3 regions of the Ruminococcus sp. SR1/5 genome follow, and region 1 is predicted to be linked to each of the others. Evidence: riboswitches for the same ligand, from Rfam matches in the RefSeq annotation. Region 1 holds a riboswitch; each other region holds the start of a gene.
The links. A riboswitch is a leader RNA that binds a small molecule or an ion and turns the genes downstream of it on or off. The one in region 1 is predicted to bind cobalamin.

Region 1 (8,147 bases):
CGGATCAAGAATGATCATATCCGGTTTCTCCGGCACCTCGTCCAGAACCTTCAGCACGTCTCCGGCAATAAAACGACAGTTATCAATGCCGTTAAGTGCAGCGTTTTCTCTGGCGGCTTTTACCGCATCTTCCACGATCTCCACACCGATCACCTCGCTGGCAACAGACGCTGCAAGCTGTGCAATAGTTCCTGTTCCGCTGTAAAGGTCAAACACTACCTTATCTCTGGTATCTCCTACATATTCCCGCACCTTGGAATACAGGATCTCTGCAGCCAGGGAATTTGGCTGGAAAAAGGAAAAGGTGCTGATCTTAAATTTCAGTCCAAGAAGTTCTTCATAGAAATAATCCTTTCCATAAAGGATCTTCGTCTCGTCGCTCTGTACCACGTCGGATAAAGAATCATTTAAAATGTGCATGATCCCCACGATCTTCCCTTCCAGCGGAAGTGCAAGAAGCTGTTCTTTCAGAGGCTCCAGATCATATTCTTCCTGGGTGGTGGTTACCACATGGACCAGGATCTCACCACTTGTGACGCCTCTTCGAAGAAGAAGATGTCGAAGATACCCCACATGCTGCAGCTTTTTATAGAAGCTGGCATTACGCTCCAGGAAAAACTCCCGCACACAGACTAGGATCTTCGTCATATCCGGATGGACCAGTTTACAGTCATCCGTATTCAGGATATCGTAAGTGCTTCCCTTCTTGTGAAGTCCAAGGGACAGCGGCCCATCCTTATACTCATCCCCAAAGGAAAACTCCATCTTATTGCGGTACCCGAACTCAATAGGACTGCCGTAAATCCCATCCCAGTGATATAAATGATCTGCAGCCTCAGCTTCTTCCGTCCCATCACCGTTCTTCCCGATCTTAGCCAGACTTTCTTTTACTGCCCCATCCAGAAGTTCTCTCACCTGGCGCTCCTTCATCTCCTTCTGCGCCTCATAGCTCATGGTCTGGTACATGCAGCCGCCGCATGACGGAAACTCCTGACAGGCAGGTTCTCTTGTTTCCAGGGGAGATTTCTCCAGGACCTCCAGAAGACGTCCTTCCGCCCGGCCGGAACGTTTTTTATTGATCATAAACCGGACTTTCTGTCCCGGGATTCCGTTTTTACAATTACTTTCTGGTCATCAACCCAAACAAAACCTTTGTTTGGAAATTCCACTTTTTCTATAATACCTTCGTAAATTTCACCTTTTTTCATAAATCCTCTTTCTGTTTTATAACCAGCAGACAATAGTTCGAACATTCAGGATCCTCTTTACTGTCTGCTCATGAACGCCAGCGTTTCACGGTCCGTCTTCAAAAATCAAGCCCCGGTATCGCGCCGGGGCTTCAATTATCCGCTTCTCATATCATACATAACAGACAGCCATTCTGATCTGTTCAAAACAGCCTCTGCAGTGAAAGTTCTTACTCTTCCTCATCCTCGAAATAATCATCGAAGTCATCATCAAAATCTTCTTCAAAATCTTCCAGGTAATCCGGAGCGAAGAAACGATATACTGCAAATGCGATTCCTGCAACAGCTGCAACTGCGCCGATGATCGCCAATACCCAAAGGACTGTGTTCTTATCTTTCTCTTCTTCTTTTTTCTTCAGTGTTGCGAGCAGTTCTTCAAGTTTTGTTGTATTTAAATTCATAACACTGCACCATCCTTTCTTTCTGTTCGGCTGTACTTTCTGTCAGTAAATCTGCGGCGCAGCGTTTTTTGAGGTCGCTGCACCCGAGCCTTTTTTAATGTTCTTATTATACCACCATATGTCTGGTTTTACCAGAACTTACACAAATTTTCGCAGAAACATTCTATAAAAAAATCGCCGTATTTCCGGCATTTCCGGAAAGATACGGCGGTTTTCTCTTATTCTTTATGGGTTCCTCGGATCACTTTGATCCCGCGTTCTTCTATCAGACCGCAGATCTGTGTTATCCGCGGACATTCCTTTTTTCCTCATTCAGACGGCATACCCCGACATGGATGACGCTGATCTTTTCACTGACCAGCCGATCTGCCTTTTCCAAAATCCCCTCATCTTCAGCAGGTTCTTTTGCATTGGTTTCTTTGCATCCGTTGCATGTCATCACAGCTGCCAGAATCGTATCTTCCGGATAGCCGGAAAAAAATCTCTTCTTTCCCGAAATGCAGACAGACATCCTGCCCTGGTACACACATCATTGGAATTAAGGCATGTCAAAATCCCGATCTTTTTCATCTTTTTCCCTCTATGCATCCCGCCTCACAGCCAGAATCATAAAAACAAAATATGCATCTTTCCGCGGCTGTCGTAAACGATCTCCGCTTCTACTTTATAGATCCTGCGGATCAGCTCCGGGGTCAGGACTTCTTCCGGCGTTCCGTAACCTTCCAGAACTCCGTCCTTCAGTACATAGATCTTATCACAGTATGCTGCTGCAATATTCAGATCGTGAATAGCGGAGATCACGGTTACATTAAGTTTTTTCACCAGCTCCATCAGCATGATCTGGTGGGTAATGTCCAGATGATTGGTAGGCTCATCCAGAATCAGTGCAGAGGTCTGCTGGGCAAGTGCTCTTGCCAGGATCACCCTCTGCTGCTCTCCTCCGGAAAGAGTGGAAAAGGTACGGTCTGCAAACGCCTCCATCTGTACGGTTTTCAGCGCTTCATCCACGATCTGGTAATCTTTTGCATTGTCCCGTTCCAGAGTCTTTTTATGAGGCGCACGCCCCATAAGAACCACCTCGCGGACCGTAAAATCAAAATTATAATAATTGTGCTGTGCCACCACGGCCATTTTTTCGCAGAACTTCGAACACTCATGGAATGAAGCTCCTCGCCGTCCAGATACACGGCTCCTGCGTCTGGTTTCAGAATACGGTAAATGCATTTCAGCAAAGTGGATTTTCCGCTTCCGTTTGGTCCGATGATTCCTACCAGTTCCTTATCCTGGGATTCCATGGAGATTCCCTTCAGGATCTGTCTGGCGTGAAAGCCAACCTGAATATTTTCTGTGGTGATCTTCATTACCGGGCACCTCCGAATCCATAGGATTTCCGCACAAGCAGATAAATAAAGCAGGGAGCACCGATAATGGATACCAGCACACCGATGGGCATCTCGGAATTTTTAAGGATCACACGACATGCCACATCGCACCAGATCAGAAACGATGCACCAAGAAGCGCACTTAAGGGGAGCAGTTTTCTGTGATCTGTTCCAAAAAGGATCCGGACCACATGAGGGATCACCAGTCCCACAAATCCGATCACACCGGCACAGTACACGGCAAATCCGATCATAACAGAAGCAACGATCAGATAAAAAGTCCGCAGTCTGTGCAGATCTGTTCCAAGGGTAATGGATACGTCATCTCCCAGAAGCATCAGATTCAGGTTCCGGTACTGCGTCCAGAAAACAGCCACGCACACCAGCGTGACCGGAAGCATTACACCCACTCTGGTCCAGCTTGCTCCGGCAAGACTTCCCATGCTCCACTTCATAACTTCTGTTGCCGCATTTTTGTCATTGGTAATATAAATGACAAAATTGGAAAAAGCAGAACAGACTGCGCTGACCGCCATTCCCGCAAGGATCAGTTTTGCGGAAGTTGCCTTTCCACCCATGTTTGCAATGGCGATCACCGCAAAAGAAGTGATCATCGCGCCAATGAAAGCTGTGATTCCCACAGAGTTTCCACCAAGAAAGCTTCCGATTCCAAGCATGATGGCCAGTGTGGCACCCAGAGATGCACCAGATGAGATACCCAGCACATACGGGTCTGCCAGCGGGTTCTGCACGATAGCCTGCATCACCACGCCGCACACGGAAAGAGCCATTCCAACTGCCAGAGCCAGAAGGACTCTAGGCAGCCGGATCAGCCACACAACATCATGAACTGCGCCTTCCGCATAGGCGGACAGACTTTTTATATGAAACAATTTATAAGCGATAACGCTGTATACATCCTTCAGTGACAGATCCGCATTTCCAAAAGTGATGGCTGCAAGTATGGAAAAAATAAGGAATCCTGCAAGTCCGATGAGAACTGCCACATACATGGATGTTCTGAGCACCTTATCTTTTTTTCTCTGTGAAGCTGTTTCTTTCACTGCATTTTCTCCGATCAGTCAAGATTTACGTCCGGATATAATCCCTTTGCAAAAGTTTCGATTCCGTCCTGGGTACGTGTTGCACTTGCATACATCTCACTGAGCATGATCGGGTAAACACGTCCGTTCTTTACTGCGTCAAGGCTCTTCAGGGACTCATCATCCTGGATCACTGCAAGCTGGCTGTTCTTAACAGTTTCCGGATCATCTCCTGCATATGGCATGTAAACCACAAAGATCACGTCAGGGTTGGCTGCGATGATATCCTCTTTTCCAACGGTGGAAGCATCCGGGTTTGCAAGAGTTGCGCCTAACTGTGTTACCATATCTCCGCCAAGGCTCTTTACGCCATAGTTTGTGATGTCATCTCCAAGAGGCTCCAATACCATTACGCTTGGTTTGTCTTTTACATCTGCAGTTGCAGTAAGAGTTTTGTCGATCACTGCTTTTGCATCATCAACGATAGCCTGTGCTTTGTCCTGTACATCGAAGATCTTTCCGATATTTAAGATATCTGTGAATTCATTTTCCAGTGTTCTGTCGCCGTCCGGACGAGTATTGGTGTTGTAGTAGGTGTTGCAGCCTTTGTCGATCCAGTCTGTTACATTTCCCAGATTCTTATCAGAGAAAAGAGAGCTCCAGGATAAGATCATGTCCGGCTCCAGCATTGTTACAGTTTCAAGGGATGGGGTAAATTCGTCAAGATAATTTGTTTTTGAGAATGCTTCTTTGAGATCTTCCGGAACTTCATTATCAAGACCTGCGGTAGCTACCAGGTGGTCTTCCAGACCAAGTGCGAGCATAGTCTCAATGCTTCCCTGATATACAGCAAGGACTTTTTCCGGTGCTTTTTCATAAGTGGTTTCGATTTCGTTTCCATCGTAATCATAGGTTGTGATGGTCAGAGGATATTCTGTCTTGGTTGCCTCTGCGGAAGAATCTTCGATGTCTGCAGACTCTGTACTGTCTTCTGCTGCCGGCTGGTTGTCTTCCTTGATGGTCTCGGAGTCTGCTCTCTCTGCGGCATAAACAGCCGGAGCTGCTGATACGGTCATTGCCGCTGCCATTACCATTGCCATGATTCTTGTGGATACATACTTGTTTTTCATTTCCTCTCTTTTCGCCTGTTTTATCTCCTGTTGCCTATGGGTAACCGAAAAGATGGGGCTTCATAAAATCTGCACGGAACACTTTGTACGGAAGCTCCCACTTACATACTGTCAAGCAGGTTTCCTGACTTACAGACTCAGAAAAAACTCCGCAAAATAAAAACTGATACACCATTCATCTTTTAGCCGATCATGAATGATGTATCAGAATTTTCTCCAGAATCTCTCTGACATCGGGATTTCGCCTTCTCACATGAGTTTCTGCAATGGCATGTGAAATCCCTTCTTCTGTATACAGTGGCCGCAACCGCTCAGGCTTTTTACCCGATTCCCTCCTCACAGTATCCGGCAGCATATGTGCCGGTGATACTGTTCACTTCACAGCAATTCAATTACGCTGATACTGATTCTAACATACCGGTTTTCCAATTACAACCTTGAGGCCGGATTTTTACAGTTTTTTGCAGAAATAGTCTGCCCGGAGAGATCCCTCTCAGATCTTTTTCAGCTTGGCAAAACCGGCGAACATTTTTTCACGCCGACTTTGTCAAAGTCTACCGTCACTTCGTAGTCTCTGCCGCCGTCTGCGATATTTTTTACGATACCGACTCCGAATTTCACATGACGGACCGTGTCTCCCTCACCATAGTCCAGGCTGTCCGCCTTCTTCACTGTGAAATCTTTTTTCTGCAGGGTGCTCTTTGCCTGGAAATTCATTTTCATCTGGGCATAGGCGCTTTTCGGAGATACGATATCATCTACTCTGGGCTTTTTCTCCTGAATGGTATGTCCAAGATCTACCAGCTCCCGTGGAACCTCCCTTACAAAACGTGACACACGGTTATACTGAGTCTCCCCACGGATCATCCGCTGTTTTGCACAGGTTAAAGTCAGTTCCTTCATGGCACGGGTGATCCCCACATAACAGAGCCTTCGCTCCTCCTCGATATCCGACGGATCACCGGACCAGATGGAAGCATATCCCGGAAAAACACCGTCCTCCATTCCCACGATAAATACATTTGGGAACTCCAGTCCCTTGGCACTGTGAAGAGTCATCAGCAGCACATAATCCTGATCCGGATCAACAGAATCGATATCTGCCACCAGTGCGATCTCCTCCAGAAATGCAGAAAGTGTTGCCGGCTGTCCGGCCTCCTCCATGGCTTCCTGGAAGGATTCTGTCTTGGAGATCAGCTCGTCGATATTTTCGATCCTCGCCTGAGCCTCCTCCGTTTTCTCTGCCTCCAGTTCCTTCACATAACCGGTAAGTTCAATGACCTCTTCCAGGGTTTCACGGACTGTATAGGCCTCTGCCTTACTTTTCAGTCCTTGGATAAAGGATACAAAATCATTGATCTTTCCTGCTGCCCTGCCAATGGACGGTACTTCCTCCACCACGCGGAGCGCATCGTAAAAGCTCAGGTTCATCATATCCGCATAGTCCTGGACGCGGCCGATGCTGGTGAGTCCGATCCCTCTTTTTGGCACATTTAAGATCCTACGCACAGCCAGATCATCACTGGCATTGTCAATGGTCTTTAGATAGCTTAACAGATCCTTGATCTCTTTGCGGGCATAAAAATTCACGCCGCCGACAATCTTATAAGGAACATTTGCCAGGAGGAATTTCTCCTCAAAGAGACGTGACTGGGCATTGGTCCGATAAAGTACTGCACAGTCCTTGTACTGGAATTTCCCGTTGCGGCGCCCCTGGATGATCTCTCCTGCAACATACTCCGCTTCCTCAAATCCGTTGTTGAACTGACGGAAATGTACTTTATCGCCCTCTTCATTTTCTGTCCAGAGGCGTTTTTCCTTACGCTCTGTGTTGTTGACGATCACCTCATTGGCTGCATTGAGGATGTTCTGGGTAGAACGGTAATTCTGTTCCAGGCGCACCACCTTAGCCTCAGGAAAAACCTTCTCAAATCCTAAGATGTTCCCGATATTTGCTCCACGAAAACGATAGATGGACTGATCATCATCACCAACCACACAGAGATTCTTGTATTTCTCAGCAAGAAGACTTACGAATTTAAACTGGGCAGTATTGGTATCCTGATACTCATCCACCATAATATATTTGAAACGTTCCTGATAATAGTCCAGGATATCCGGATTATGCTGAAAAAGCTCCACAGTCTTCACGATCAGGTCATCAAAATCCAGCGCATTGTTTCCCCTGAGGATAGACTGATATTCCTTATACATACCGGCAATCTTCCGTGCATCCGGATCGCCGCCTGCATTCAGCTCCATCTCTTCCGGTGTGATCAGTTCATCCTTGGCATGGGAAATCTCAGCAAGAACGCCTCGTTCCTTGTAAATCTTGGTATTGATATCAAACTTCCGGAAGATTTCCTTCATGACTGTTTTTTGGTCGTCGGCATCATAGATGGTAAAATTACTGCCAAAGCCCAGCACCTCAATATGTCTGCGCAGAATCCTCACGCAGGCGGAATGGAAGGTGGAGACCCATACGCTCTCCGCACCCATTCCCGCAATTTTATTCACACGTTCCCGCATCTCACTGGCGGCCTTGTTGGTAAAGGTGATCGCCAGGATATTCCATGGGTTTACACCCTTTTCTTCCATTAAATAGGCGATCCTGTGGGTCAGCACTCTTGTTTTTCCGGAACCGGCTCCTGCAAGGATCAGAAGTGGTCCCTCTGTATGTACGGCAGCTTCCCGCTGCATAGGATTCAATGTGTCCAAAGCATCATGTATACTCATTTTGATCTCCATTTCTTTTTCCATATGAACAGTATCTTTATATACTATCATGACTTTACTTTCCGGTAAACCCACCTCTCTGAAAAAAAGTTTCTTTACAAGTAGTATTTAAAACTATATAATAAGGAGCAGAGGTGATAATGCGATGACAGAAAACGAAAAAGAAATGATGAACAGCATTTTTGCAAAAATTGCTGAGCTTGATTAT
Region 2 (8,147 bases), 1.1 Mb from region 1:
TCACGGTTGACAGTGCATGCACCAGGTCCACCGGGATTCCTGAAATATAGAAAGCAACCAGGCTGGCCGGTGTGATATACCCATAAGACATCAGGATGCTTGCCGGGTTCATGATCCCGCCGTAGATCAGGACCACACTTAAAAATCCATAAATGCAAAGGTCCCGTTTCCTTGCTTTTAAGATTCCTTTCTGGTAAAGGATTCCTGCAAGGAAGCCAATGATGCCAAAAGAAAACATCTGCCATGGTGTCCAGGGACCCTGTCCCATAAACATGTTGGATAACATCATGATTAGACAGCCAACAAGAAAACCTGCCTCGCCTCCGAAAGACACACCGGTAAGGATCACAATAGCAGCTACCGGTTTGAAACTGGGTACCATAAAGAAGGCTGCCCTCCCTGCAACACCAATCGCTGCAAGGACAGAGATCACCATGATTTCCCGTGCTTTTGGTTTGCGTCCTTCAAACATCATAAAAAACGGGAGCATTGCAGCCACGATCACAATCAGGCTGCATATCAGATATTTCCTTCCATGGAAAAACCGGACTGACAGATACAAAAGCAGTGGTACGACCAAAAGCATCAGAGCAAGAGCAAACCAGGTCCTCCGGTTCACTTTCCCCTTCTTTTCCATCTGCCGGATGATCATCCCATCGGAGGGAAGGGTATATTCTTCCAGGTCTTCTGCCGGTTCCTCTTCCTGTGTTTCATTTGGGATGTCTTCCCAGAATTCATCTATAAACTGGTCCAGTTGCTGCTCTGTAAGCACGTAACCACATCCTTTCCGGTCACAGCTTCCGGAAACAAATGCCTTGCCATCCGGTTTGCTGCAGTTGTGTAGAAATTATTTCCGGCAAAAAACTCCCGGGTATCCTGGCTGGTAACGATGTTTCCCTCAAAAAACAGGCCTACCCTGTCCGCGTATTCTGCAACAAATTCCACGTCATGGGAGATCATAAAGATCGTCAGGCCATGCTGTTTCAGCCGGGTTAAGATCTTTCCAATCTCTTCTTTATATTCTGCATCCATTCCCTTCGTAGGTTCATCCATCAGGAGAATCCTCGGACGAAGCAAAAGGACTTTGGCAAGTGCCAGCCTCTGCTGTTCCCCACCACTCAGATCATAAGGATGTCTTTCCAGAAGCCCTTCCAGCCTGGTAAGGCTTACGATCCCTTCTATGGCCTTTTCTTTTTTCATGTGAATCTGATATTCCGAAGACATTTTTTCTCTCCTGCCCCCGATCACAGAATACAAATCTTCCAGGACTGTTTTCTTTAAGAAAATGCTCTGTGGGTTCTGCGGCATGACTCCCAAAAGCCCGCAATACAGATCCCGGTCTTTATACGAACGGATATCCCGCCCTTCCAGAAGGATCTTCCCGCGATATGGACATCGCACCCGGCTTAAAAGAGACAGCGTAGTGCTCTTTCCCGTACCGTTTCCACCTACCAGTGCATAGAACTCTCCTTTTTTACCTCCAGGGAAAGATCCCGGACAACATCCGGGCTGTCCTTTTCATACCGGAACCAGACATCTTTCGCCTGAATGGACAATTCTTTCTTCGAACTATCTGTTTTTGTGTATCTGACTTTTTCAGTGCTTTCGCTCTTTCGCTGACTATCCGAAGCAATTCCTTTTTCGTTACAGTAACGGGAGAGCCACTGTCTTCCCTCACTGACTGTCAGCGGACAGGTTGCCTGACTGTCTGTCTCACCATAGATCTGCATAGGAATCGGCATGGAAAGAAACATGCCATGTTTTTGTTCCTTTAATTTTACCCCGATTTCCCTGGGAGTTCCTTCCAGATAAACATTCCCCTTATCCATGACAAATACCCTATCCGCATAAGGGATGATATCCTGAAGCCGGTGTTCCGTAAGGAGCACCGTTGTTCCAATATCACGGTTAATCTTTTTTACGGTTTCCAGAAAATCAGAGGCAGCGATGGGGTCCAGCTGAGACGTAGGCTCATCCAGTATTAAAAGGGATGGATGCATTGCCATGATCGCAGCCAGGTTTAAGATCTGCTTCTGCCCTCCTGACAGCTCTGAGATATTTTTATAAAACCACTGATGGATGCCAAAATAGCTGGCCATCTCCGCAACCCGCAGCCGGATAGTCGCATTGTCATATCCCAGGCTTTCCAATCCAAAGGAAAGCTCATGCCAGACTTTATCCGTTACGATCTGATTATCCGGGTTCTGCATGACAAAACCGATCTCCTGGCTCTGTGTCCGGTGATCGATCCCCGAAAGCGGCATCCCCCGGTAAAAGATTTCTCCCTCTGACTTTCCAACCGGGACCAGCACGGTTTTTAACTGGCGCAACAGTGTGCTTTTGCCACATCCGCTCCGTCCGCAGATCACATTTAACGTTCCTTCTTCTATTTTCAGATTCGCATGGTCCAGAACCTTCCTGGAACATTCCGGGTATGCGAAGCTAAACTCCTTTACTTCTACAAGATTCATAATCATTATCCTTCCTGTTCCAGAGTTTCGTAGATTTTTTTGTAAGTCATGTCCAGATCTGTTTCACAATGCTTCCGGCTTCCGGCAAAACGGATAGTCTCCGTCACATCCAGGATCACCGGAAGGAAACAAAAACATGCAAAGCAGATATATGTAAGCATTGCTTCAACTACTGGAACAGATACCGGAGCCTGATGCCCCTGAATGGTAAAACCAGCAAGTAAAATACGGGGATCATAACTTGCATAAGAAGCCCCATTCATACAGCCAGTGGCAAATACAAGGAATAAAGCTGCCATCACTGCCAGAAGCCCCTTATCCTTCTTCGTAAACTTGTAAATGGAAAAAGCAGTCCTTCCTTTTAATCCATATCCCCTGCTCCGCATGGAATCCGAAGTCTCTATGGCATTTTCCAAAGCCCATGTGACCAGTATCGACAGCATATTAAATCCCGCACGGATGCGGTTAAAAAGACTGCCCTCTGAAACATCCCTTCCCATGGATTTCTGACCGTTCCGGATCACTTTCAGCTGCCCCGTAAATCTGGGGACAAAGCGAAGTGCCATGGAAAGGATCAGAGAAAGGGCCGGTATCAGCCTTCCAAACAGGTAAATAAATTTATCACTTGTCATAACTTTATTATAACAGGAAAACCACTGGATCACTACGAACATGACCGCTCCAAGGACTACTCCATAGACTAAGGCCTCCAAAGTGATCCAGTTTCCACTGCTTTCTACATAATATAGCATCGTGACCCCATAATGATTGAAAAGTGGATTCAGAAGAGCCACGATCAAAAGACTGGGAAGGGTAAAGAGAAAGCTTTGCCTAAGTGTCCTTTTTCCTCCAAGCAGAAAGACGGAATAAGACAAAGCACCCGCATAAGAAATGCAGATAAAGACGGGATGCTGATTAAACATAGTAAATAACAGTACTACAGCAAAATAAAAAAAATTCAAAAATGGATGGCATGTGGAAAAAGCATCAATGATGGATTGATCCGCAGGCTGTCTGTTTCTTTTCTCGGTCTTATTTGTTGATAACACGTTTAAATGTACTCCCTCTTTAATCCCTGCTCTTCACAGTACAAATCCACTTTGCTTCCCTTTTTGCAACGTATCGTGCAGTTTTTGTTCACGATCTTTGAGCCAATATGCTCAGGATCATGATGTATCTCCAGATATTCCAGCCGGTTGCATCCATGAAAGACTTCCTCTCCAAGATACATGATATTTTCCGGAATATATACCTCTTTCAATTTCTTACATCCGAAAAAGGCCCTCTGATCTAATTTTTTAATTTCTTTTGGTAAGACTATGGTTTCAAAGCCACAGAAGTAAAAGGCTTCCATACCAATTTCTTCCAGTGTATCCGGCAGCGTGATCTCCTTTAATTCCTTACAGCGGTAAAAAGCTCTTCTTCCTATACTCTTTAAATGCTCCGGGAATACCACTTTACTTAACTGCGTGCAGGAATGAAAACAGCACTCCGGAATCCTGCGGCATTCTGAACTGGTTTCAAATGCTACCTTTTTAAGGGCTGTGCATCCTTTATAACTATAATCTCCTAAAATTTCCAAAGATGCCGGAAATGTTACTTCTCTGAGAGAATGATTTTCCGAAAAAGCACTCTCTTTGATTTCTTTAACGGTCTGTGGGAATACAACGGGCTTACGGAGCTGGCAGCTTGCAAAAGCTTCCTTTCCTATGATTCTGCAGCCGGATGGCAGGATTATCTCTTTTATTTTCCCGTTGCCCTTATAACAGCAATCATCAATATAAATATATTTTTCAGGAATTGCTGCTACCTGTTTGTTTCTTTGCATACTGGCAAGCTGTGCCGTAAATGTACGATGATCAAATCGCAGTATACTCCATGTTGCTTTATCATTTTGTGAGCGCATATGATCTCCTTTCCAACGTTCGGATCATACAAACTGTATATCTTTTACATGTTTGTATTCTTTGCCTGACGTGTTGGATATACTGGCTCAAAATGTTTTCATAAGGCGTTTTTCATTCGATACATTTCACACAGGGAAAAGCAGCTCCGGAATCGCACCGGATTTCCTTAAATCGGCTGCCATCAGCCGAACCACGCTCGATTTTTTTGTTATTCTAATTATAACGATACGCCTTATTTCTGTCAATGTTCGCCAATGTTTCTGGTCTTTATCTCATACCAGTTTAACTATTTTTCACAATTTCTTTACTTCTTATCTTTGTATGGGTTTCCAACATCACTTCCAAGATTGCAGGTATACTTCCATTCAATCTTATCCCCATCTTTGGGCTTATAACTGGAAGCCCCATAATTCGGGAACTCTCCATTTACACTGTACATCCAGCCAGAATTTTTTCCGCAGTCAAATTCATAAAGCTGATTGATGCCTTCCACATAATAGCTTTTATATAACGGGGTATATTTGGAAGAGAGCTGGATGTTTTTTTCCCCACAGATCTTTTTTAAGATGTCAAATACGGTATCGCCCGTAGTAAATTTAACTTCCATTTCCGGAAGTATCCAGCCGTCTTCCGGGACAAATTCTTTTTTGGTTTCTTTTAGATCACCGATATTGTCAAGGATCGTCTGGCAGTCTATCGAAATGGTACAGGCAGCAGGTTTTCCGGAATCCCCTTTTCCGATTCCACAGCCCGTAAGGAGACAGCTCCACAAAAGCATAAAACAGCTGATTCCTATTACCCCGATCCGTTTCCAATATATTTTTTTCAGTTGCTTCATAATTATCCTCTATCGGATGAAAAGGTACCAAAAACACTATTTGATTTTTGATACCTTTTACACCCTTACTCTGTTTACTTAACTGTAATTTTTATCTTTTTAGTCACCTTTCCAGATTTAACTGTGATGGTAACGGTTCCTTTTCTCCGGCCTTTAACCACGCCCTTCGAGCTGACTGTTGCAATCTTCTTGTTGGAAGAACGGTAGGTCACTTTCTCCTGGGAAGTGATCGGGCTGACCACTGGTTTTAAAGTAACACTCTTTCCTTTCTTGATGGTCAGTTTTTTCTTGAGGCCGCTGATCTTCGTAGTCTTTACCTTTGCAGTCTGGACTTTTACTTTCAGAGTCGCTTTCTTTCCACTCTTTAAGGTAACGGTGATCTTTGCCGTTCCTGTTTTGGTTCCGGCTTTGATCTTTCCTTTCTTATCAACGGTCACGATCTTTTTGTTGCTGGAAACCCAGGACTTTATGGAATCTCCATATGCCATGGAAACCTTCACCTTTGTGGTGGCCTGTTTCCGCTTCAGGGTAATGGAGGATACGTTCAGTTTTATAGTTGCCTTTAATTTGCTTCCATAATTCCGTGTCTGTTTTTTACCGCAGAGGGAACAGGTTCCTTCCTGCTTCGCCGGACGGAATACCGTAGCTTTTGCCGTAGTTTTCCAGGTGTATTTATGCGTATGTGCAATTACAGGAATAGTTTCCGTCTTTTCGTATCCGCAGACCTGGCAGGTATATCTCATCAGTCCGGTTGTCTTATAAGTAGCAGCCTTGATCTGCTTTCCTTTTCCATAGGAATGCTTCTGGTAACCACCCTTTTTCGTGTTATCCGTGATGTCACATTTTCCATACATGGCAACACACTCATGCCAGTGGGCATCCTTATCAAAATTCCATTTGCTGTCCCATACATGGTCATGCTCCAGGGTATAATCATCCGTATAATGGAATACGATCTCATCCCCGTCTTCCAGGTACTGCTCTTTTACTCCAAGATCTGGGTGGATTCCATTTAAAGTATACATCCAGCCGGAGTTCTGTCCATTGGAAAATTCTGCAAGCTCCTGACCATCCTTCGTGATTCCGGCAATGTAGGTCTCATCCCTCAATGTACGACAGCTCATTCCATTTTTGGACAGCACTTCTTTTAAGAGTTCCAGGACGTTGGCATTTCCATCGATCGTGTAATCTTTTGCTGCGATCCAGGTATCCAGATTTCCTTTTCGCAGGGTGTGTTCCTGATCCTCCTTTGCACTGCCATGAACAGAGTCTCCGAGAAGCGTAAAGCTTACCGTGATCGTACCGGCATCTTTTTTCAATACCTTAACGGTCAGTTCCACGAATGCTTCCTTATAGGAAATTTTCAGTTTCTGTTCCCCACGTTTATCCTTGTTATATCCCTCTATGGTAAGATCTGTCAGCGAAAGCTCCTGTCTGGTTCCGTCACTGATCACAGCAACCACTTTCATTCCACTGAGATCCAGGTCCTCCCCAAGGTAAAACTCTGTCCGGTAATCACCAGTCAGCTCCAGGGAATCCACATAAACACGCAGGCCTTCTGTAGAGACCAGTTTTTCCTGGTCTGCCCCCAGTGGATCATCCGTCCGGTTATATCCGGTCTGCCATCCGCAGCCTTCCACCTTCGGGCAGCTGGTGGTTTCTTTTTCTGTATTGACATAAGTGGCTCCGCTTGCCGTCTCATGGGTCAGACAGTTGGTATCAATGTATCTTACAAAACCGATCCCTTTATCTGCCCCGCAGTCTTTTGCATAATAATTGTTGGTGATGTCATCGATCCGGTTCAGGCTGTCATAAAAACCAATGATACCTCCTACATATGCTGCGTCTGCCTTTGTTGCCTGTACCTTTCCTGTAAAGGAATTGTTCTTAAAGGTATAAGTGCAGTTATTCCAGGTCTGTGCCACATAGAGGTCTCCACCAAGAATTCCTCCGACCTTGTCAGAACCGGTGATACTTCCCTCTGCACTGCAACTGTTGATAGTAATCTTGCATCCGTTCGGGGCTGTAGAATTGTCATAACCGCCACCTGCAATACCACCAGCCACTTCACTGGAAGCCTCTACGGTGCCATAAAATTTACAGCCGATCACAGAACAGTTTCCCATGGCATTGTCCCTGGTTCCGATAATACCGCCTACATAACTGCTTCCGTAAACGGTGGCATAACTTACACAGTTTTCTACGGTACCTTGCATGCGCCCGGCAATGGCTCCGATCTCATTCTCATTTCTGTCATATCCGATGACAACCCCCTTCTCGATGGTACAGTTTCGTACCACTGCCTCAAAAGCTGAAGAACATCCGGCATAAGGGCTCATCGTCTTATTCGCACCCAGAAGGCCAGATTTCAAGGTACTGGAACCACTTTTCAGGGTAACATTGTCGATCTCAACTGCCGTTCCGGAAAGTCCGACACCCTCAAAGTTGTTGACAAGGCCATAACCGGCAATCTTTGTTCCATAGATGCTCAGGTTACGGATCCTTGTATTACGGACATAGCCAAAGAGAGGCAGCCCGCCCTCCGGTACTATTACGGTATGGTTATTTCCATCAAAGATACCACTGAACACGTTCAAGTTTACACCGTTCTGCAGATCTTTTCTTCCGTCTTTTGTCACACCGATAGGCTTCCATCCAGTCGGCAGGGTGATGTCTTCCGTAAGCTGGAAGTATGTATTTTCAAAGGAAAATCCCTCTGTATTTACCTTGTCGCGCAATGCCTCGACATCTGAAGCTGTCTTAAGGAGATATGGGGAGCTTTCACTTCCGTTTCCCTCCCACGGGAGAGGAGCTTCTGTGACGGTGACAGATACAACATCAGAGTAGACATACTCGCTGTATATATCAATGCCATCCCCATCTATATTAGCTCCAATATCTGTTCTTATTTTACAATAATAGTAGAATTTT
Region 3 (8,147 bases), 140 kb from region 1:
CATGGCCTGTTTCATGTGCTGGCCGGGCGGCTTTTTCTGCTGCTGATGCAGGAACAAAGCGGTCATCGATATCCCGGAATTGAGAATCGGAATATCCTGAGGCAGCATATCCATATGTTTGTAAGGCGGATCCTGCAGATCCGTTTTGCGATATAGATCGCAGAGGGATTTTTCTGACAGAAATTCACAATGCTGTCCGGAAAATGTCATACTGCAGAGAAAAAGAGGAGGAAATCGTTATGAGTATAAGAATTGGTATTTTAGGTTACGGAAACCTGGGACGCGGCGTGGAGTGCGCCATCAAGCATAATCCGGATACAGAGCTGGTTGCAGTATTTACCAGACGTGATCCAGAGACTGTAAAGATCCTTACAGAGACCGCAAAGGTTTATTCTGTAAAAGATGCGGAGAAGCTGAAGGATGAGATCGATGTCCTGATCATCTGTGGAGGAAGTGCGACAGATCTTCCTGTTCAGACACCGGAGTATGTAAAATATTTCAATGTTGTGGACAGCTTTGATACACATAAGAAAATCCCGGAACATTTTGCAAATGTTGACAAGGCAGCAGCAGAGAGTGGACATGTAGGAATCATTTCCGTAGGCTGGGATCCAGGAATGTTTTCTCTGAACCGTATGTATGCAAATGCGATCCTTACAAATGGAAACGACTACACATTCTGGGGCAAGGGTGTCAGCCAGGGACATTCTGATGCAGTCCGCCGCATCAAAGGCGTAAAGGATGCAAAGCAGTACACCATTCCGGTAGAAGCTGCACTTGAGGCAGTAAGAAACGGAGAAAATCCGGAGCTTACCACACGCCAGAAACATACAAGAGAGTGCTTCGTAGTTGCTGAGGAAGGTGCTGATCTTGCACGCATCGAGGAAGAGATCAAGACCATGCCGAACTACTTTGACGAGTATGATACAACGGTACATTTCATTTCCCAGGAAGAGCTGGACCGTGACCACAGCGGTATCCCGCACGGCGGTTTTGTGATCCGCAGCGGAAAAACAGGCTGGAACAATGAGAACAGCCATGTGATCGAGTACAGCCTGAAGTTGGATTCCAATCCTGAGTTTACATCTTCTGTGATCGTTGCCTATGCAAGAGCTGCATACCGCATGAACCAGGAAGGACAGAAGGGCTGCAAGACTGTATTTGATGTTGCACCTGCATATTTAAGTGCCCTTGACGGAGCAGAGCTTCGCAAAAAATTCCTGTAAGGATCTGTAACAGATCTGTAACAGACAGGAGCAAAACTGCATAAAAGATCATATCCCCGGAGCATCAGTGAATATTTCTGATGTTTCGGGGCTTTTTTCTGCATAAAATCAACATTGGTAATACCTGGATGATGATTTTTCTGAAAGAAAAGGAAAGAGTTGACGGACCGTAAAGAATGTTATATAATATGGACGTAAAATTGTAACAAAATCGTAATGTTTACGATCAGCCGGACTTAAGAAATAGTAAATATCAATGATCTATCTATCAAAGGAAGGTATGTATGCGAAAATTAAGCAGAAAATGGAAACTCTGGGGACTTTTTTTGTTCTGATGTTCTTTGCAGCCGGAGCAACTGTACATACAACGGCAACAGATGTACAGGCTGCGACCAAAAACGGCTTTAAAACAGAAAAAGGAAAGTCCTATTATTATCAGAACGGCCAGAAGGTAAAAGGCTGGCTTACACTGAACGGGAAGAAATATTTTTTAATAAATCCACAGGCGTGCAGATGAAGGGCTGGGCTAAGGATTCCAAGGGCAAACGATATTTTTATAATGTCAACGGTGCCAAGGGCTATATGGCTACAGGCTGGCTTACAGACAGCAAGAAAAATACCCGTTATTTTAATCCCGCCAGCGGATATATGACAACGAAATGGGCCACGATCAGCAATAAGAAATATTATTTCTACAGCGGCAGTGGTGCTGCAGCCAGAAGTGTATTCCTTACAGACAAGAAGAATGTGACCAGATATTTTACCAGCAAATGCTTTATGGCAAAGGGCTGGGCAACGAATAAGAAACAGCAGAAGCGTTATTTTGATCCAAACACGGGAGCTATGTATAAGGGCTTCAAGAAGATCGGCAGCGATACCTATTATTTTTACAGCAAGAGCGGCGTGATGGCTACCGGATGGGTCACAAATTCCAAAAAAGGATATAAATATTATTTTGATCCGTCAACCGGTGTCATGGCTACGGGAACGAAGACGATCGATGGCAAGAAGTATACATTTGGCAGCAATGGTGTCCTGGATACCAACCCGGGTACTGCTACAGCTACAAGCTCCAGGACCATCAAGAATTTCCTCGCCAATGCATTACTTCCGGTAGGAAAGACTCTTTACGTATGGGGCGGCGGCCACAACTGGTCAGATGCGACCAGAAAGGGCATCAGTCCAAAATGGAAACAGTGGTATGACAGCAATTCCAGTTCTTATAATTACAGATATTATATGGATCTCAGTGAAGCTACAGAACAGAAGGGCCTTGACTGCTCCGGCTTTGTAGGATGGTCTGTATATCAGATCATGCAGAGCAGATCCGGCAGACCCCAGTATACTACTGTTTCCGGAGAGATTGGATCTTTATATTCCGGTAAGGGAATGGGAACCATCGTTTCCCAGTCTCAGCTGGCAAGCTCAAACTGGAAGCTTTATCCGGGAGATATCGGATACAACAGCGGACATACCTGGATCGTTCTCGGACAGTGTTCTGATAAGAGTGTTGTGATCCTACACTGTACACCGAATGCCGGCGTACAGATTTCCGGAACACCGACACCAAGCGGAACTTACGGAAGCCAGGCGATCAAGCTGGCAGAAACTTACATGTCCAGGTATCCTGGAGTCAGCAAATATGATTATCATGAATCCAGCGGTAATTATATCCGAAACGGTGCATACTTCAGATGGAACAGAAGCACACTTTCCGATCCCAACGGATATCTGAACAAGACAGCCAATCAGATCCTTGCAGATCTGTTCTGATCAGGATGTGCTGAAAGAAATTTGTATGTAACAAATAGCAATAAGAAACGTGAGAGGAGAACCTGAGATAACCCGGGTTCTCCTTTTTTAATGTCAAAATCATTAATAAATGTTACAAAGTTTTAAACTAATTAATAGAAATTCCTTGCAATCCAAATAACACTGTGTTAATATATAAAAAGATTGAAACAAGATATTGCAAAAGTGTTACAAAGAAAACCAACGAAGCGGATGGTCAGATCCGCTGTATTAAATTAGAATCAGATTGCGAGGGTGAACAGTCATGAAGAAAAGGATATTATGTCTGACACTGGCGCTCATCATCAGCGGAGCACAGGTAGTCAGCGTAAGCGCAACAAGAGAAGATGAGGCAGCACTTCAGCAGGAGATGGATGCGACCAACGAACAGCTGAATGCGACTTATTCCAGATTGGATGAGCTTTCCTCACAGAAGTCACAGATTGAAGGCGAGATTTCAACTCTTGATGCCAATCTTGTAAACGTGATGGTTTCGATCCAGACACTGGAGGGAGATATCTCCAATAAGGAAGCCGACATTGCATCTACACAGACCAACCTTGAGAAGGCCAAAAATGCCAAGCAGAAACAGTATGAGGCAATGAAGAAACGTATCCAGTATCTCTATGAGAAGGGTGGAGACGATGCATGGTTCCAGATGATGCTGAATGCAGAGAACCTGTCTGACCTTCTTACAAGAGCAGAGTACACACAGAAGACTTATGAGCAGGACCGTAAGAGTCTTGAAAAATATTCCAATACGATCCAGCAGGTGGCAAACCTGGAGGCACAGTACACACAGGAGAAGGCAGAGCTGGAGGGAATGAAGCAGGAATATGAGGCAGAGTCCCAGAACCTGCAGGCACAGCTGGATGAGAAGCGTGCCACATCCGCAGATTATGATAATGAGATCGCCTACGCACAGCAGCAGGCTACAGATTATGCAAACCTTCTTGCAGAGCAGACTGCAGAGCTTCAGAGATTAGAGGCTGAGCGTATTGCAGCAGAGGAAGAGGCAAGACGTCAGGCCGAGGCTGAAGCAGCAGCGAGAGCACAGGCTGAGGCAGAAGAGGAAGCAAGACGCCAGGCAGAGCAGGAAGCACAGCAGGATGAGGCGGACGAGAGCGAAGACGGACAGTACGATGAGGACGGCGACGTGATCGAGAATGCAGATGAGGATACTGCTGAAGATGACACCGAGGCTGTGGATGAAGATGCAGACAATGGTGAGAATGATGATGCGTCCGAGGATACTGAGAATACAGAGGATAATGCAGACGCAGATTACGATAACAGCACAGACGCATCTGAAGAAAGTGCAGAGGACACATCTAATGCAGAGGATACATCTTCAGACAGTGACAGTTCTTCTTACAGTAGCGGTTCAGGATCTTCTGTTGTGAATTATGCTACACAGTTTGTGGGAAATCCTTACGTATGGGGCGGAACAAGCCTTACCAATGGTGCAGACTGCTCCGGATTTGTACAGAGTGTCTATGCGAACTTCGGAGTCAGCCTTCCGAGAACCTCCTATGAGCAGCAGAATGCAGGTACAGAAGTATCCTACGCAGATGCACAGCCGGGAGATCTGATCTGCTATGGCGGACACGTGGCTATTTACATGGGTAATGGCCAGATCGTTCATGCATCGAACTCTCAGGACGGGATCAAGATCAGCAATGATGCTACATACAGAACAATTGTATCTGTAAGACGTCTTGTATAATAAAAACGTACAACAGAAAATAAAAATACAGCAGCCCGACAGCAGTTTGTCGGGCTGTTTTTAACGTCGGAAAAAATATTGAAAACCCATGGAACGGATTGAACAGCAATAAAATATGCTCAAAAATATATAAATATTGAAAACAGTATTGACATATAATTAACAGGATGTTATTATAATGTCAGTATAATTCCATATTGAACATAGCAAGTGCTGAGGATAGCTGACAGTTATATATTGATTATCAGAAGTCCACAGAAAAGGGAATCAGGTGTGAAACCTGAGCGATCCGGTCACTGTAACGGAGGAGCGAATCTCATAGTCCATTGTACGTATGTATGAGAAGGAGAGAGGAGTCATGATCCCGGAGCCAGGAAACCTGCTTGTTATGGCGAGGTTAAACTTCCGTGTAAAGTGTAACAACCATTTCAGGGACTCCGCACCCCTGGGACGTTGTCTACTTTTTTACGAGAGTAGGCATTTTTTTATGGAATGCGCCTGTTCATATGAATTATACATGATTAAATGGCAGGCGATACTACTCCGGATACATTCGTTCCCTCCGCGCACTCATGAACGGATTATATTTCTACCCCGGGGTGGCATCGCTACCTCTTTTTTATAGGAAAAAATTATGTGTGGTTATGTCAGGAGAGGAGAAAAGAGCCATGGAGAAACCATACTGGGAAGGCAAAGAATACTCTTACTTCAGCCACAAAAACTGTGAGTATTTTCCGTGCCATAAAGGAGCAGATCCGGAGAACTTCAATTGTCTGTTCTGCTATTGTCCTTTATATGCACTGGGAGATAAATGTGGTGGTAATTTCCGCTTTACGGAAAGCGGGATTAAAGACTGCACCGAATGCAAGCTTCCTCACAGAAGAGAAAATTTCGGATATGTTACAGGTAAATATAGCGAGCTTGCGGAAATTGTACGGAAGCAGCGGGAAAAATAAAAAACAGGCCAGTTCAGATACAGGAAAATGTATATTCCTGTGTTTGAACTGGCCTGTTTTGTTTGGAGTGGACAATATCTGTTATCTGTCGGAAAAGATACAGAAGATCATTCTCTGGTTTGGAGAAAAACCTTGAGTCTGGGAATCTGGTTGTTGAGGATCAGCTGTTCCGGAAACATGGCCTGATGAACAAACTCAGCAGCACAGGTAAAATCTCCGATATGCTCCGGGCCATGGCTGTCACTGGAAAGAAGCAGCGGCAGATCATATTTGCGGCAGCATCGAAGGATCTCGAAACAGTTTTCTCTTGTGTCGCCACGATAGCCATAAGGTGCAAGAGAAGCTTCGTTGATCTCAAAGATCGTGCCGGTTTCCCTGGCAGCCCTTGCAAGCGCATCATAATTAACCGGGTAATGAGTGTTATCACTATGTCCGAGGATCTTTACACAGGGGTTTTTCATTACATTGATAAAAGCTTCTGTGTTTTCGGCTCTGGTACCGCAGCGGTAATTCCAGGCATGCATGCTGGCAATGGCGTAATCAAGTTTACATAATGATTCCTGATCTAAATCTACCGTTCCGCTGCGGTCAAGGATATTCAGTTCAATTCCGTAGAGTAATTCTACACCGAAATGTTTTTTGGGAGAATAGGTAAGGCTGCGGAAATAGGAGGAAGTTCCGGCTGCCAGAGTGCCGGGACCGTGATCAGTGATCCCGAGAAGCCGGAGACCTTTCTCGGCAGCTGCGCGTGCCATGTTTGTGATGGTACATTCCGTGCCGTGACCACTGGCGATGGAGTGGGTATGCATATCAGAAAGATACATAAAAATACACCTCTTTTACTGTTTGAGAACATGTGACAGAGCGGAATACGAATGTCCGCTTTGCATAAATTTTTTCTGAAAAACAAATGAATTCCTATATAAATCCAAGTATGGCAGAGCAGAAAAACAAAGTCAATAGAGAAAAACATAAAAATACAAAAAACAAATAAAATCAACAGGGCGCAACCGATAAAAACCACAAAAACAGCTATAAACACATGTTGGATTTCGTTGACATCGAAGTAGGGGTAAGGTATAATAAAACTACATGAGCACATAGCCGGACAGGAGCGGTTCTGGAAGCGTAGAGGCAGACAGATCACCAGAAACAACCGGTTATGAGAAAGGAGAATCATGGAGAAATTTCATATAGCAGATGTTCCGAAAACAGACAGGATCACACATCTTGTAGATAATCTTTATGCAAAGATGCCGGTGATCGAATCTGCCAGAGCAAAACTGATCACAGAGTCTTACAAAGCAACAGAAGACGAGCCGATCATCACCCGCAGAGCCAAGGCATTTGCCCACATCCTGCACAACATTCCGATCATCATCCGTGATGAGGAGCTGATCGTCGGAAGCAGCACTTTGGCGCCGAGAGGATGTCAGACGTTTCCGGAGTATTCTTTCCAGTGGCTGGAAGATGAGCTGGATACAGTGGCTACCAGAACAGCCGATCCATTTTATATTGCGGAGGAAACCAAGGCGGAGCTCCGTGAGGTACATAAATACTGGAAAGGCAAGACTACCAGTGAGCTTGCAACCTCCTACATGGCACCGGAAGCGATTCTTGCCATTGACCACAATATTTTTACACCCGGAAACTATTTCTACAATGGTGTAGGACACGTAACCGTTAAATATGAAGAAGTTCTGGCGATCGGTTATGAAGGGATCATTGCCAAAGCTCAGAAGGAACTGGATGAGTGTAATGTAGGAGATGGTGATTACGCAAAGAAATCCCGTTTCCTGGAAGCAGTTATCATGAGCTGTCAGGCAGTTATCGACTATGCACATCGCTATGCCGAGCTCGCAGAGCAGATGGCATATCAGTGTCAGGATCCGACCAGAAAACAGGAACTCCTTCAGATCGCATCCAATTGTACACACGTACCGGCGAAGGGCGCCCGTAATTTCTATGAGGCGTGCCAGTCCTTCTGGTTTGTACAGCAGCTGATCCAGATGGAAAGCAGCGGACATTCTATTTCTCCGGGACGTTTTGACCAGTATATGTATCCATATTACAAGAGTGATATGGAGGCAGGCAATCTTACCAGAGAGTTTGCCCAGGAACTGATGGACTGCATATGGGTAAAATTAAACGACCTGAATAAATGCCGTGATGCTGCATCTGCAGAAGGCTTTGCAGGCTACAGCCTTTTCCAGAACCTGATCGCAGGTGGTCAGAACAAGGATGGCGAGGATGTGACCAATGATCTCTCCTTTATGTGCATCCAGGCGTCTATGCATGTGCACCTTCCGGCACCGTCTCTTTCTGTAAGAGTATGGAACGGATCACCACATGAATTCCTGATCAAGGCTGCAGAGCTTACAAGAACAGGAATCGGACTTCCGGCTTATTACAATGATGAGGTTATCATTCCTGCACTGCAGAACCGCG

Region 2: it holds a riboswitch for cobalamin, as region 1 does, so the genes downstream of both, CK1_RS04295 (leucine-rich repeat domain-containing protein) here and CK1_RS09725 (ABC transporter substrate-binding protein) in region 1, are expected to answer to the same signal.
Region 3: it holds a riboswitch for cobalamin, as region 1 does, so the genes downstream of both, CK1_RS09070 (cysteine-rich small domain-containing protein) here and CK1_RS09725 (ABC transporter substrate-binding protein) in region 1, are expected to answer to the same signal.

The regions. Positions count from the first base shown of each region.
Region 1 is NC_021014.1:1,911,837-1,919,983, forward strand. Features, by position in the region: gene rlmD (23S rRNA (uracil(1939)-C(5))-methyltransferase RlmD) at 1-1,083, opposite strand, end outside; gene CK1_RS18290 (hypothetical protein) at 1,080-1,253, opposite strand; gene CK1_RS09700 (hypothetical protein) at 1,418-1,648, opposite strand; gene CK1_RS09705 (CGGC domain-containing protein) at 1,932-2,159, opposite strand; partial or broken gene CK1_RS09715 (ABC transporter ATP-binding protein) at 2,255-3,009, opposite strand; gene CK1_RS09720 (FecCD family ABC transporter permease) at 3,009-4,094, opposite strand; gene CK1_RS09725 (ABC transporter substrate-binding protein) at 4,109-5,203, opposite strand; cobalamin riboswitch at 5,305-5,595, opposite strand; partial or broken gene pcrA (DNA helicase PcrA) at 5,697-7,939, opposite strand; gene CK1_RS09735 (DUF1836 domain-containing protein) at 8,085-8,147, shown strand, end outside.
Region 2 is NC_021014.1:825,790-833,936, reverse strand. Features, by position in the region: gene CK1_RS04310 (ECF transporter S component) at 1-772, opposite strand, end outside; gene CK1_RS17970 (ABC transporter ATP-binding protein) at 739-1,419, opposite strand; gene CK1_RS17965 (energy-coupling factor ABC transporter ATP-binding protein) at 1,449-2,471, opposite strand; gene CK1_RS04300 (energy-coupling factor transporter transmembrane component T) at 2,477-3,223, opposite strand; gene CK1_RS04295 (leucine-rich repeat domain-containing protein) at 3,523-4,377, opposite strand; cobalamin riboswitch at 4,433-4,588, opposite strand; gene CK1_RS04290 (DUF4430 domain-containing protein) at 4,683-5,216, opposite strand; gene CK1_RS04285 (Ig-like domain-containing protein) at 5,291-8,147, opposite strand, start outside.
Region 3 is NC_021014.1:1,774,495-1,782,641, reverse strand. Features, by position in the region: gene CK1_RS09095 (J domain-containing protein) at 1-46, shown strand, start outside; gene CK1_RS09090 (diaminopimelate dehydrogenase) at 240-1,226, shown strand; gene CK1_RS09085 (hypothetical protein) at 1,507-1,743, shown strand; gene CK1_RS09080 (N-acetylmuramoyl-L-alanine amidase family protein) at 1,740-2,999, shown strand; gene CK1_RS09075 (C40 family peptidase) at 3,283-4,743, shown strand; cobalamin riboswitch at 4,975-5,144, shown strand; gene CK1_RS09070 (cysteine-rich small domain-containing protein) at 5,412-5,699, shown strand; gene CK1_RS09065 (phosphatase) at 5,807-6,523, opposite strand; gene CK1_RS09060 (glycyl radical protein) at 6,878-8,147, shown strand, end outside.